Regions from separate parts of the uncultured Sphingopyxis sp. genome, predicted to be linked through region 2. Evidence: riboswitches for the same ligand, from Rfam matches in the RefSeq annotation. Region 2 holds a riboswitch; the other holds the start of a gene.
The links. Region 2 has a riboswitch for cobalamin ahead of QZL87_RS18895 (TonB-dependent receptor). Riboswitches for the same ligand answer to the same signal wherever they lie in the genome.
Positions count from the first base shown of each region.

Region 1: linked by a shared signal. The riboswitch ahead of QZL87_RS04650 (TonB-dependent receptor) and the one ahead of QZL87_RS18895 (TonB-dependent receptor) in region 2 are both predicted to bind cobalamin.

Region 1 is NZ_LT598653.1:1,061,990-1,069,260, reverse strand. Features, by position in the region: gene QZL87_RS04660 (acetyl-CoA acetyltransferase) at 1-601, shown strand, start outside; gene QZL87_RS04655 (acetyl-CoA C-acyltransferase) at 603-1,757, shown strand; cobalamin riboswitch at 1,967-2,186, shown strand; gene QZL87_RS04650 (TonB-dependent receptor) at 2,364-4,223, shown strand; gene cobO (cob(I)yrinic acid a,c-diamide adenosyltransferase) at 4,223-4,831, shown strand; gene QZL87_RS04640 (ABC transporter substrate-binding protein) at 4,831-5,688, shown strand; gene QZL87_RS04635 (iron ABC transporter permease) at 5,685-6,686, shown strand; gene QZL87_RS04630 (ABC transporter ATP-binding protein) at 6,680-7,271, shown strand, end outside.
Region 2 is NZ_LT598653.1:4,065,179-4,072,449, forward strand. Features, by position in the region: gene QZL87_RS18895 (TonB-dependent receptor) at 1-1,205, opposite strand, end outside; cobalamin riboswitch at 1,349-1,533, opposite strand; gene QZL87_RS18900 (S41 family peptidase) at 1,665-3,134, opposite strand; gene QZL87_RS18905 (RlmE family RNA methyltransferase) at 3,166-3,885, opposite strand; gene QZL87_RS18910 (Ppx/GppA phosphatase family protein) at 3,882-4,982, opposite strand; gene QZL87_RS18915 (glycine zipper 2TM domain-containing protein) at 5,171-5,572, opposite strand; gene QZL87_RS18920 (esterase-like activity of phytase family protein) at 5,736-6,734, shown strand; gene rpmB (50S ribosomal protein L28) at 6,772-7,065, opposite strand; gene tadA (tRNA adenosine(34) deaminase TadA) at 7,195-7,271, shown strand, end outside.

The sequences.
Region 1 (7,271 bases), 1.1 Mb from region 2:
AGAGGGCAGTCTGCGCAAATCCGATTGCGGCCAGGTCACAGATGGCGCCGCCGCGATCTTCCTCGCCTCGCGCGAGGTTGCCGAAGCCTATGCGAAACGCCGCGAGATTTCGGTCGACAGCATCCCGCGCATCAAAGGCTGGGGCCACGCCACCGCTCCCCTCCTCTATTCGACCAAGGTCGCGGACAGCCGCGGCGGCGACTATGTCTTCCCGAGCGTCCGCAAGGCGATGATGGACGCGCTGCGGCGCGCCGAGATGCCCGACATCTATGCGTGCGACGGGGTCGAGGTGCATGATTGTTTTTCGATCACCGAATATATGGCGATCGACCATTTCGGGATCACCAAGCCGGGCGAAAGCTGGCGCGCGGTCGAGGACGGGACGATTGCGCTGGGCGGGAAGTTTCCGGTCAATCCGTCGGGCGGGCTGATCGGCCTCGGGCATCCGGTCGGTGCCACCGGGGTGCGGATGCTGCTCGACAGCTGGCGGCAAGTCACCGGAAACGCGGGCGACTATCAGGTCGAGGGCGCGCGCAACTTCGCGACCTTCAACGTCGGCGGCAGTGCTACGACGGCGGTCAGCTTCGTCGTCGGCACCTGATTTGACCGACGTCTATCTCTACGACGCGGTCCGGACGCCACGCGGCAAGGCGCGCGAGGACGGGGGGCTCGCGCGCCTCAGCCCGCAGGAATTGGTGCGCCAGCAGGCCGCGGCGCTCGCGGCGCGATGCGGCGAGATCGTGCCCGATGCACTGATCCTCGGCTGCGTGACGCAGAGCGGCGCGCAGGGCGGGCATATCGCGCTGGTGTCGAAGCTCCACGCCGGGCTCCCCGATACGACTGCGGCGCACAGCCTTAACAATTATTGCGCCTCGGGGCTGTCGGCGATCGGCCAGGCGGTGGCGAAGGTCGCGAGCGGCGAGATCGCGGTGGCGCTAGCGGGCGGGGTCGAGTCGATGAGCAGCGCGCCCTTCCTCGGCGATCGCGCCGGATATTACACCAACGACGAATTGCCGCCACGCGCGCGCTTCGTGCCGCCGGTGCTGGCGGCGGACCGGCTCGCGCACGCCGAGGGGATCACGCGCCCCGAACTCGACGCCGTCGCCCTCGCCTCGCAGCAGAAGGCGGGCGCGGCCGAAAGCGACGCGGCGCTTCAGAAATCGCGCATCGCGACCGGATCGCTCGACGGCGAGGAATGTATCCGGCCGCAGACGAGCGCGGAATCGCTCGCCGCCGCGCCGGCGGCTTTCGGTGAATTGCAGGTGCAATATGCCGGCGCGCTCGAAGGCGCGACCTTCGAACCGCTGCACAGCATCGCGCACGCACCGCCGATCTGCGACGGCGCGGGGCTGGCGCTCGTCGGAGGCCACGGGCTCGGCATCGCGCCGCGCGCGCGCGTCGTCGCCTTTGCCGAAAGCGGCGGCGATCCGGCGGCGTCGCTGACCGCGGGGTTCGCCGCGATGGACAAGGTGCTGGCGCGCGCCGGGCTGACGCTCGGCGACATGGACCGGATCGAGTTCATGGAGGCCTTCGCGGTCACCATCGCCAAATTCTACCGCGACCGCGATGCCGATCCGGCGCGGGTCAATGTGTCGGGCGGGCATCTTGCCAAGGGCCACCCGATGGGCGCGAGCGGGGCGATCCTGACCTCGACCCTGCTCGACGCGCTCGATGTGTGTGGCGGGCGCTATGGGCTAGTCGTGCTGACCGGCGCGATGGGGGTTGGCGCGGCGATGGTGGTCGAGCGAGTGATTTAAGACCAGTTCCTCCCTGTGGCGAAGCCATGGGGAGGTGGCAGCCCGAAGGGCTGACGGAGGGGCGTTGCCGCAACCGTGGCCGCCCCTCCACCATTCGCTTCGCGAACGGTCCCCCCTCCCCATCGCTACGCGACAGGGAGGATTGGCGTTTGCAAAAGCCGATTGCCAAAAACCGCCATTCCGCTATGGGCGGCGCGTGCGGGGCTTGCCCCGCGCATGATCGCGCCGGTGCCCGAGAGGGCTTAATAGGGAACGCGGTAGGCGCGCCGGACGGCGCACCGAAACCGAGGCTGTCCCTGCAACTGTAAGCGGCGAGCGCGATGCACCGTCCGGATTCGCGTCCGGACAGCCACTGGGGCCACCCTGGGAAGGCGTGCATCAAGCCCTGACCCGCGAGCCAGGAGACCTGCCGGCGTGGGTCGCTCAATGCCATGGCCCAGGGAAAGGCCGCGGCACGGAGGTTTCCGTCGAGCGACGACCAGGCGGCTGGAGCCGCCTCGGTGCCGAAGTCGCAGGCCATGACGCCACTTGCGACGCCGGCATCGGCCGGTCGCGCCCGCGCATCGGCAGGCTCCGCCTTCGTTGCCGGCGTACGGGGGCCTTCCCATGTTGAAGTTTGCAAGCATTTCCCTGATCGCCTTGGCTACCGCAACGCCGGTTTTTGCAGAGACCGCCGACAGCGAGCGCGGCGACGACATCGTCGTCACAGCATCGGGGATCGAACAGCCGCGCGACGAGGTCGGGCAAGCGATCACGATCCTCGACGCCGAGACGATCGAGCGGCGTCGATCGGCCGATGTCGTCGACTTGCTCGCGACCACGCCCGGCGTGCGCTTCAGCCGGTCGGGCAGCACCGGATCGGTAGCGAGCATATCGCTGCGCGGGGCCGAAACGACGCAAACCTTGGTTCTGATCGACGGGGTGAAGGTCAACGATCCGAGCGGCATCGGCGACGGATATGATTTCGGCCATCTGCTGACCGGCAATATCGACCGGATCGAGGTGCTGCGCGGATCGAACTCGGTCGTCCACGGCAGCCAGGCGATCGGCGGCATCGTCAGCCTGATGACCGCGACGCCCGCCGACGGCTTCGCGGCCGACGCCTCGGCCGAATATGGCTATAGCGATAGTTTGAATGCCAAGGCCGACGTGTCGGGCACCACCGGGGCGATTTCGGGCAGGATCGGCGGCGCTTATTTCCGCACCGACGGCATTTCGTCGGCGGCGGTCGGCACCGAGAAGGACGGATACAAGAATTTCGCCGGCAACGCGCGGCTGAAGGTCGCGCTCGGCGACGCGCTGAGCCTCGACCTGCGCGGTTATTATATCAACGCCGACCTCGATTATGACAGCTTTTTCGGCGCCCCCGCCGACAGCGCCGACGTCGCCAAGCTCGACCAATATGTCGGCTATGCGGGGCTGAACCTTGGTCTGTTCGACGGCAATTTCACCAACCGCGCGGCGGTGACGTGGATGCGGAACGAGCGCGATTATTATTTCGTGCGCGGGACGGCGCCCGATTATGGTTATTCGGGCACCAATCTGCGGTTCGAATATCAGGGCGTCGTGACGCCGGCCAGCCAAGCGAAGCTGATCTTCGGTTACGAGCATGAGCGCCCCGATTATGATTTCTTCGGCTTTGGATCGACCGACAGCCAGCGTGCGAACATCGACAGCGTCTATGCGCTGGGGATCGTCCAGCCGCTTGCCGGGCTGTCGCTGTCGGGCGGCGTCCGCCACGACGACCATAGCCAGTTCGGCGGCGCGACCACGCTTGGCGCCAACGCCAATTATTCGCCCAATGCAGGCGCGACCAATTTCCGGCTGAGCTATGGCGAGGGTTTCAAGGCGCCGTCGCTCTATCAGCTTTACGACGCGTCCAGCGGCAACACCGCGCTGCGCCCCGAGCGGTCGAAAAGCTATGACATCGGCATCGACCAGAGCCTCGCCGACGGCCGCGCGCTGATCTCGCTGACCGCGTTCCTGCGCAACACGGTCGACCAGATCAATTACGACAATACGACCTTCACCTATGGCAATATCGACCGCACTCGCGCCAAGGGGGTCGAGGCGACGCTGGGGCTGAAGCCCGTCGACGCGCTGAACGTCACCGCGTCGTACAGCTATATCGACGCGCGCGACCGGTCGGGGCGACCCGCGTTCGACGGCAAGCGCCTGCCCCGCCGCGCCGAACATGCGGTCAGCCTGTCGGCCGATTATGACTGGTCGTTCGGGCTGTCGACGGGTGCGACGCTGACGATGGTCGACGACAGTTTCGACGATTTTGCCAATAACGTACCGCTCGACGGCTATGCGCTCGCCGGGATCCGCGCGTCCTTCCCGGTGGGGCCGAATTTCGAGATTACCGGCCGCGTCGACAATCTGTTCGACGCCGATTATGCGACGGCCTTCAATTACGGCACCTATGGCCGCGCGGCCTATGGCGGCGTTCGGGCGCGCTTCTGATGAAGGCGCGGAGCGACGCCGAGCACACGGCGAAGATGAAGAAGATCCAGGCGGCGCAGGCGAAGAAGGTCGCGGCGAAGACGGTCGAAAAGGGGCTCGTCATCGTCCACACCGGTCCCGGCAAGGGCAAGACTTCGGCGGCGCTCGGCATGGCGGTGCGCGCGATCGGGCACGGGATGAAGGTCGGCGTGATCCAGTTCGTGAAGGGCGCGATGACGACCGGCGAGAAAGCCGTGTTCGACCGCTTCCCCGACCTGATCGAATTCAAGCCGATGGGCGAAGGCTTTACCTGGGATACGCAGGACCGGACGCGCGACATCGCGGTCGCGCGCGCGGCGTGGGACGAGGTGAAGCGGATGATCGCCGATCCCGCCTATGCGATGGTGATCGCCGACGAGCTCAATATCGTGCTGCGCTACGATTATCTGCCGGTGGGCGAGGTGCTGGAAGCGCTGGCCGCGAAGCCGCATATGACGCATGTGATCGTCACCGGGCGCAACGCGCCGCAGCCGCTGATCGACGCCGCCGATCTGGTCACCGAGATGGCGCAGGTGAAGCATCCGTTCCGCGAGCAGAATGTGAAGGCGCAAAAGGGAATCGAGTTCTGATGCGGCGGCGCGGCCTTTTGGCGGCGACTGTGCTGCTCGCGGGTAGCGCGGGGCTGCTGTGGGCAACCTCCCCCGCCCCGCCTGTGAAGGCGCCGGCGGTGCCGCAGCGCATCGTATCGATCAACCTGTGCGCCGACCAGCTCGTGCTCGCGCTGGCCGACCGGAAGCAGATCGCCGGGCTGACGAAGAACGCCACCGATGCCGAAATGTCGGGCGAGGCGGCGAAGGCGCACGGCATCCCGCTGCTGAGCAATTCGGCCGAGCAGATTTTGGCGATCGAACCCGACTTGATCGTCGGCATGCCCGCGAGCCGCAGCGCGGCGCTCCGCGCGCTGCCGCAGCAACATTATCCGCTGCTGGATTTGGCGACCGCCAACACGCTTGGCGAAATTTACACGTCGATCCGCGAGACCGCCGCGGCACTCGGCCACCCCGAGCGCGGGACCGCGCTGATCGCGCGGATGGAGCGCGAGCTGGCGGGGCTGCCCAAGCCGGGCAAGGGCCGCGTCGCCGCCTATTATCAGCGGCGCGGCTATATGACCGGGACGGGAACGCTAATCGACGAAATGATGACGCGCGTCGGTCTGGTCAATCTGGCGGGCAAGCTCGGCAAGCCGCCGCTGTCGCAATTGAGCCTAGAAGAAATGGTCGCGGCGGAGCCCGATTTCCTGATCGTCGAGAGCGCGACCGATGTCGTGACCGACCAGGGGAGCGAGATGCTGCACCATCCGGCGATCAAGGATATTCCGCGCATCAGCATAGCGCAGGCGTGGACCGTGTGCGGCAGCCCCGCCTACACGCGGGCGGCGCGCAGCATGGCGGCGCAGATCGCGCGGCACGACGGGGGCCGATCATGAGCCGTTTTGCCCTGCCGCGCTGGCCGCTGATCGGCGCGCTGTCGCTGTTGACGCTGGTTGCGGCGGTCGCGTCGCTGCTGTTCGGCGCGGTCGATTTGTCGGTCGCGCGTCTCATCGCCGCGGCGGGCGGCGATGGCGACAAGGTTGCGTCGATCATCCTCTTCGACCTGCGGCTGCCGCGCACCTTGCTGGCGCTGGCGGTGGGCGCGATGCTCGGGCTCGCGGGGGCGGCGCTGCAAGGCTATCTGCGCAATCCGCTCGCCGAGCCTTCGGTGCTCGGCACGTCGAACGCCGCGGCGCTCGGCGGGGTGGCGGCGATCTATTTCGGGCTCGCCGAAATCCATGCGCTCGTGCTGCCGCTGCTCGCGACCGGCGGCGCGCTCGTCTCGCTTGCGCTGCTTTTCGTTCTCGCGGGCCGGGCCGAAAGCCCGCTGACACTAATCCTCGCGGGGATCGCGGTGGGCACGCTCGCGGTCGCGGGGACTAGCCTCGCGCTCAATCTGTCGCCCAATCCCTTCGCGGCGATGGAGATCATGACTTGGCTGCTCGGCAGCCTCGAGAATAGGTCGTTCGATCATGTGTGGATCGCGCTGCCGTGCATCGCGATCGGCGGTGCGATGCTGCTGTGGAACGGACGCGCGCTCGACGCGCTGACGCTCGGCGAGGATGCGGCGCAGGCGCTCGGCACCGATTTGCGGCGCACGCGGCTCCGCCTGCTGGTCGGCACCGCGATCGGGGTCGGCGGCGCGGTCGCGGTGTCGGGAGCGATCGGTTTCGTCGGCCTGATCGTGCCGCACTTGATCCGTCCGCTGACCGACCGCAGCCCGTCGGCGATCCTGCTGCCGTCGGCGATCGGCGGCGCGGCGTTGCTGACGCTCGCCGACCTGGGCGTGCGGATCATCCCGACGACGAACGAGCTGAAGCTGGGCGTCGTCACCGCCTTTCTCGGGGTGCCGGTCTTCCTCCTCCACCTGATGCGGGAGCGGCGGCTATGGTGAGCCTTATCCTCGATCATGTCGGCGTGACGCTCGGCCGCCGCACGGTGGTCCACGATGTCAGCGCCGCGTTCGGCGCGGGCACACTGACCGGGATCGTCGGGCCCAATGGCGCGGGCAAGTCGACGCTGGCGCGCGCGATGCTCGCGCTGGTGGCCGCGAGCGGCAGGGTCGAGATCGACGGGGTCGATGCGGCGGGGACGCCGCGCGGTGACCTTGCGCGGCGGATCGCCTATGTGCCGCAGGGGCAGACCTTGCACTGGCCGCTGACGGTCGAGCGGCTCGTCGGGCTGGGGCGGCTGCCGCACCTTGCCCCGATGTCGCGGATTTCGGAAGCCGACAGCGCCGCGATCGCGCGCGCGATGGACCGCGCTGACGTGCTCGAACTGCGCGACCGGATCGCGACCGAGCTGTCGGGCGGCGAGCGCGCGCGGGTGTTGTTCGCGCGCGCGCTGGCGGTCGAAGCCCCGGCGCTGATCGCCGACGAGCCGCTCGCGAGCCTCGACCCGGGGCACCAGATCGACGTGATGGAGTTGCTGCGCGCCGAGGCGGACGGCGGCGGGCTCGTCATCGCGGTGCTGCACGATC
Region 2 (7,271 bases):
TGCCCGCCATAGCGATCATGATCGTCGTAACGGACGCCGCCGTTCAGCGTCAGCCCCTCGACCGGTTCGACGCTCAGCTGGCCGTAAACGCTGGTGATCTCCGCCTTGCCGCGCACGAAATCGGGAAGCGGGGTGGCGAGCGACGCCGAAGGGGAGCGGCTGCGGAAGTTCGAGCGTTCATTCTCGACCCCGAAGATCGCGGTGATCCGGTCGCTGACGTCGAAGCTGCCCTGATATTCCCAGCGCTTGTTCTCGCCATCGGCCTCGAAGCTCTGCGGCCGTTCGCGGTCGGGGTTGAAATTGTCGCGGTTGGTGTCGGTATAGGCGTAGGCGATGCGATTGCGGAACCGCCCGCCCGCGAGGGCGAAATTCAGCCCCGCATAGCCGACGAACTCCTTGTTCAGCCCAACATCGTTGCTGTCGGTGTTGAAGCCGTCGAACTCGACCCGGCCGCTCGAATAAGTGCCGCGCACCTCGGCGCTGACATTGTCGGCGAGCGCCAGCTCGGCGCGGCCCGAGACGTTGGTGTTGCGATAGCCGTCGCGCTCGACCCCGCCGAACGCCTTGGCGTGCGACGAAATGCCGTCGGTGGTGAAGCGTTGGCCGCCGAGGCGCCAGCTCAGCGGGCCGGTGCGGCCGCCGATCGCGGCGCGCGCGCTCACCGTCTGGCGCGATCCCGCTTCGAGATCGAAGCTGCCTTCGAGCGGCTTTTCGGGCGATGCGGTGACGATGTTGATCACGCCGCCGATCGCCTGGCTTCCCCACAGGATCGACTGCGGCCCGCGCAGCACCTCGATCCGGTCGATGTCGCCGGCGAGCAGATTGGCGAAGTTGAAGCCGCCGCCGGTCGACGACGGATCGTTGAGCTTGACCCCGTCGATCACCGTCACCGTGTGCTCGGATTCGGCGCCGCGGATGCGCAGCGAGGTCGAGGTGCCGTAACCGCCGTTGCGCGACACGCTGATCCCCGGGGTGCGGAGCAGCAATTCGGTGACGCCGATATCCTGCGCGCGGTCGATCGCCGCCTTGTCGAGCACCGCGACCGACGACGGAATCTCGTCCAGCGTCAGCGGCGCGCGCGTCGCGGTGACGATGATGCTGTCGGCATCGGCGGCGACGGCGTGCGCGGCTTCATCGGCGAAGGCGGTGGAGGAAGCCGCGACGGCGGCGAGACAGATCGAACTTCGGAAAATCGCTTTGAACATTGGACAAACCCATCGACAATGCCGCCCAGGCGCGCGGCCGATCGGTCGTCCTTCGGGGACGCACGACATCGCCCGCGCACCTGCGCAGCCAGCTTTGTCGTCATGCGGGTTCACCCCCGTCCGCCCGGCACACCCTGTCCGCGCGAAAGACGACGGCGACGGGCAGGTCTCCTGGCTTGCGGGTCAGCGCCGGTCGGCCGCCTTCTCGGGACCGGGGTCCCAATGGCATGTGGCCGATGGCTCGCCGCGTACAGTTGCAGGGGCAGCCGGGGTTTTCCCGTTCCCTCTTCGTCTCCGTTACCGGAGAACCTGTCGCTTGCCGCGGCCGATAGCCCGGTTCGGGGGCGGCGGTCAATCACCGTCTGGAGCGTGTTTTTCGTCGCCCCCGCGAAGGCGGGGGCCGCTATCGGCCTTGCGTAAGGTTGCCAGCGGCCCCCGCCTTCGCGGGGGCGACGATCTTTAAAACAGCCCCGGCAATTCGCGCTGCGCCGCGCTGGGCCGCTCGGGAACCAGCATCGCGGGCGGGGCCGCCACGGCGAAACGGCGCTCGCGCGACGCCGTGCGGACATTCGCGTCGGCGATCCGCGTCGTGCAGGCGTTGCCGGCGAGGAAGTCGATCGCGGCGCGGATCGACGCCTCGCGCGGGTCGCCCAGCGGGAAGGCCAGATCGTCGTTCGCGGCGCAGCTGTTCGCGATCTTCGGCGCCAGCCCGTCATAATAGTCGCTCTGGCCGTCTGCATTGCCGGTGGCGAAGGCGACGACGCGCATCCGGTCGTCGCATTCGCGCTTGTCGCGCGCGATCTGACCGACCGGCTTGCCATAGGTGTTGCTGCCGACGAGCGTCATATTGGTGCCGAGATAAGGCAACATCGAATTGATCACCAGTTCGCTCGCCGAAGCGGTCGATCCGGTGCCGATGAAGGCGATGCGTGTCGGCGCGATCGATTCGGGGCGCGCGGGCGACGGAAAATAATGTTGATCATTCTCGACCGATTTCTCGGCGCGGAAGCGGGTCTGCGAGAAGATCTCGCTCGAATTGCGATTGCGGCCGAGCAGGTCGCCCATCAGATTCGCCGTCGCCACGAGGCCGCCGCCATTATAGCGGAAATCGATGATGATGTCGGTGACGCCCTGCGCGCGGAAATCGGCGAAGGCGGCGGTGAGCTGGTTGTCGGCCGGCTCGATGAAGCTGCGCAGGTTCAGATAGCCATAGCGGCGCCCGCCCTCGCTGATGATCTTGGCGCCATAGCGGTCCGAAACGGGGTCGAGCGCATAATCGGCCTTGGTGACGGTGACCTCGCGCGTGCCCGCCGCGTCGGTGATGCGCAGCACGCGGCTCACCCCCGGGTCGTTCGGGCCGAGCGCATCGGTCAGCCCCTGTCTCCCCTCGGCCGCGACGATGCTCGCGACGGTGCGCACATTGCCGCTGTTGGTGCCGATCCCGACGATCGCGGTGCCGCGGTCGATCCCCGCGGCCAAGGCCGGCGTGCCTTCATAGGCTTCGGCAATCACGATGCGCTGGTTCGCGGCGTCATAGGCTAAGAGTATGCCGAAACCCGCATTCGATCCTCTGGAAATGAAGGCGTTCTCCTCGGCGATCGAGGTGATGTAGGTGAAACCCCGGTCCTTGTTCAGGTCGAAGGCAGGTTTGACCAGCGCGTCGATATAGGTTTGGACGTCGCCATAGTCGCCGGGGTTGACGCCGCTCGCGACGTCGCCCGGGAACAGATACCATTCATCGATCTCCGCCTTGGCAAAGGCCTGGCGCGAGGCGAGCGCGCAGGTGGGCGTCGGGGTCGGCGTGGGGCTCGGCGTCGGGGTGACCGTGACCGGGCCGCTGCCCATCGTTCCGCCGTCGCCGCCGCCGCACGACGCCAGCATCAAAGCCGCGAGCGTTAGCGCCGCTACCGGCCGCCTCGACTTGCCCATCAATATTCTCCCCGGTTCGACCCATCGACCTTTATTCGGCGTCCGCCTCGCCCCCATCCTGACGGCCCTTGAACCCTTGCGCGATAACATAGAGTTCGGGCGATCCCTTGCGGCTGGCGGGCGGCTTGGCGTGCTTTACGGTTGAAAAATATCGCTTTAGTAAAGTCAGCAATTCGCGATCGGCGCCGCCCGCGAACACTTTCGCGACGAACGTCCCGCCGGGGAGCAGATTCTGCACGGCGAAATCTGCGGCGGTTTCGGCGAGCCCGATCGTGCGCAGATGGTCGGTCTGCGGATGGCCGACGGTGTTCGCCGCCATGTCCGAAATGACGAGGTCGGGGGCGCTGCCCAGCGCCTCGATCAAGGCGTCGGGCGCGGCATCGTCCATGAAATCCATCTCGAGGATTTCGACGCCTTCGATCGGTTCGCAGTGGAGCAGGTCGATCCCGGCGACACGCGCGCGCGGGTTCGTCTTGCGCACGACCTGCGACCAGCCGCCCGGCGTGATGCCGAGGTCGACGACCGCGCGGGCCTTCTTGAGGAAACCGAATTTGTCGTCGAGCTCGATCAGCTTGTAGGCGGCGCGCGAACGATAGCCTTCGGCCTGCGCGCGGCGGACATAGGGATCGTTCAACTGGCGTTGCAGCCAGCGCGTCGAGGAGGTGCTGCGCCGCTTCGCGGTCTTCACGCGCACATGCAGTCCGCCGCGCCCCCCCGACCCTTTGGCGCTCCCGCCCTTGCCGCCGCTCATTTGCGATACTCGCGGCGCGTGACGGGAATGTCGCGGCCCTGCATCGCCAGCGTGCGCAATATGCCCTCGCGGATGCCGCGGTCGGCGACGCCGACGCGCGCCGCGGGCCACAGGTCGATGATGCTTTCGAGGATCGCGCAGCCCGCGACGACCAGGTCGGCGCGCTCGCGGCCGATGCACGCGATCTCGGCGCGGTCGGCGATGCTCGCGTCGGCGAGGCGGCGGCTGATCTCGCGCATCGCGTCGGCGGGGACGACGAGCCCATCGACCGCGCGCCGGTCGTAACGCGGCAGGTTCAGGAAGACGCTGGCGAGCGTCGTCACCGTGCCGCTGGTGCCGAGCAGGCGCAGCGGCTGGCCGGCGAAGCGTTCGGCGCGCGCGGCGAAGGCGGCGAAGGCGTCGCGCGTCACCGCGCGCATATGGGCATAGGCGGCCTGGCGGCCCGCCAGGCTGTCGTCGGGCAGCGGCGCGTGCTCGGTCAGCGACACGACGCCCCACGGCGCGCTGATCCAGTCGTGGATGCGGACGTCATGGTCGGCGACCTCGACGTGCATCAACTCGGTCGAGCCGCCGCCGATGTCGAAGATCAGCGCCGGGCCGTCGCCGGGTTCCATCAGATTGTGGCAGCCGAGCACCGCCAGTTTCGCTTCCTCGGCGGCCGAGATGATGTCGAGCACAATGCCGGTCTCGCGGCGGACGCGCTCGGCCAGTTCCTCGCCGTTGCTCGCGCGGCGGCACGCCTCGGTCGCAACCGCGCGCGACAGCGAGACGTGGCGGCGGCGCAGCTTGTCGGCGCAGATCGCCAGCGCCGCGACGGTGCGGTCCATCGCCGCCTCGCTGATCCGCCCGGTGCCGTGCAGCCCTTCGCCCAGCCGCACGATGCGCGAAAAGGCGTCGATGACGACGAGCTCGCCATTTTGCGGGCGCGCGATCAGCAATCTGCAATTGTTGGTGCCGAGGTCGATCGCGGCATAGCTGCGCGGCCGCGTGATCGGCAATGGGCGCGATTCGGGGCGCACGTCGCCGCCCGCTTTTCGTCCTCTTGCCGCCGGGCCGGGCCGCGGCGACCGCCCTGATGGCGCTGCCATTTGCCGCATGGCTATTGTTACCTGTCTGCTCACGCGACCGCAAAACCGCGACGCGCACTTGGCGGAGAACCTAGGCCTCCGGCGCCGCCATGGCAAGGCCCCCGCCCGGGGCGCTCGCCGCAAGGAAAACCCCGCCCGGCGCGGGGCCGGACGGGGTCAAAGTGGGGAGAGGAAATATTGGGGGTCGGGACTGCCTCTTAACGGCAGCCGTCGTTCCCCTTGTCGATCGCGCGGCCGGCGAGGGCGCCGACGGCGCCGCCGATGATCGTGCCGACCGTCTTGTCGCCGCGACCGGCGATTTCATGACCGGCCAGACCGCCCGCGATCGCGCCGATCACGGTGCCGCCGGTGCCCTTGTCGCACTGGCGATAATGGCGGCGGTCACCGCGGTAATAGCGGCGATCGCTCCGGTAATCGCGGCGGTCGTAGCGGCGATAGTCGCGGCGGTCATAGCGACGGTCGTCGCGGTCGTAGCCGCTGTAATAGCTCGAATAGCCGCCCTGGTCATAATAACCATTCTGCGCCGCGGCGGGCGTTGCCAGGCCCAGCGTCGCGGTGGACATCAGGGCGGCGATCGAGAGAGTCACCATCTTTTTCATCGTCATTCTCCTTCTTCGTCGTTCGGCCCTTGGGGGCTGTGGTCGATGAGGCTGTTCTGCCCGATTCGCATTGAGCCAAGCCTGAACATCATTGTTGGCTGCCGTTCAGCTTGCCGCCCCGAGATCCTTTCCTTTCCGATGCCGCCGCTTTAACCCCGCGGCGATGCGCCGCTTGCTCCTCGCCGCCCTGATCTTCGTCGCGCTCGGGCCGATGCCCGGCGCGGTCATGCGTTTCCCGGAAACGAATCTGACCCAGAGCGCCGCCGCGCGCCCGCTGCGGTTCGCGCCAGAGGAAGGGGGCATGATGCGCTTCGTGCGCGGCTGGCATCTCGTCAGCCCGCACAGCCGCTTCGGCGGCTTCTCCGCGCTCGCGCGGGTCGGACCCGGCCGATTCCAGCTGGCCGGCGACAATGGCTATTGGACACGGTTGGCGCTCGATTCGCATGGCGGCGTTTCCGATGCCGAAATCCGCCCGCTGCCCACTCCGGACGGGCGCCCGGCGCGCAAGTCGATGGTCGATGCCGAGGCGATGTTCGTCGACCCGGTGAGCGGCAAGAGCTGGATCGCGCTCGAGGGGATCAACCAGATCTGGCGGCTGGGCGCCGGCCTCGCGGCGATCGAGGCGCGCCGCAAGCTGCCCCGGCCGCACTGGCCCGCGAATCGCGGTCCCGAAGCGATGGTCCGGCTCGCCGACGGGCGCACCATCATCTTTTCGGAAGATGCCGGCGATGATCCGCGCGGGCGCGAAGGGCTGATCTATCGCGGCGACCCCGCCGCGCCCGGCCCGGCGCCGATCCGCTTCTTCTACGCGTCGGACGGCCGGGGGCTCGTCAGCGACGCCGCGCCGCTGCCCGACGGGCGGATCCTGCTCGTCCACCGGCGGCTCGGTTTCGATCCGATGTTCACGACGATCGTCGCGATCGTCGATCCCGCCGAGATCAAGGAGAATGCGGTCGTTCGCGCGCGGACGATCGGCCGCGTTCCCCGACCGCTCGCCGAAAATTACGAAGGCGCGGCGGTTTCGGTCGAAGGCGGGCGTAGCTTCCTCTGGCTCGTCGCCGACAATAATTTCAACGTCTGGCAGCGCAGCCTGCTGCTGCAATTCGAGCTGGTGGACCTGCCGCCCAAAAGAAGGCCGGACAGCAAAAAGGCCGCGCGGTAATCCGGCGGCCTGATTGCATCGGCGATTCGAAGGAGCGTCAGGCGGCCTTTTCGGCCAGCTTCTTCGTCACTTCCTTCTTCAGCTTGCGGGCATTCGCCGACAGCTGGTCGTCGCCGGCCTTGAGCAGCCAGTTGTCGAGACCGCCGTTATGCTCGACCGAGCGCAGGCCGTGCGTCGACACGCGCAGCTTCACGCCCTTGCCGAGCGCGTCCGACAGCAAGGTCACATTCTGCAGGTTCGGCAGGAAGGTGCGCTTGGTCTTGTTGTTGGCGTGGCTGACATTGTGGCCCACCTGGCGGCCCTTGCCGGTCAGTTCGCAAATGCGCGACATCGTCTTCTTCCTCACAAAATCTGGGCGGCGTGCCGGTTGGCGCCAAAGACGCCGAAAGGACCGGTTGGGCCGGGAAAGGCGCGCGCTTATCGGCTTGCGGGAGATTCGTCAAGCGATTAGCGGGGAAACATGTCCCGTCTTCCGCTTCCCGAACCGATGCGCCGCGCGCTCGATCTGGCTCGCATCGCCGCCGAATGGGGCGAAGT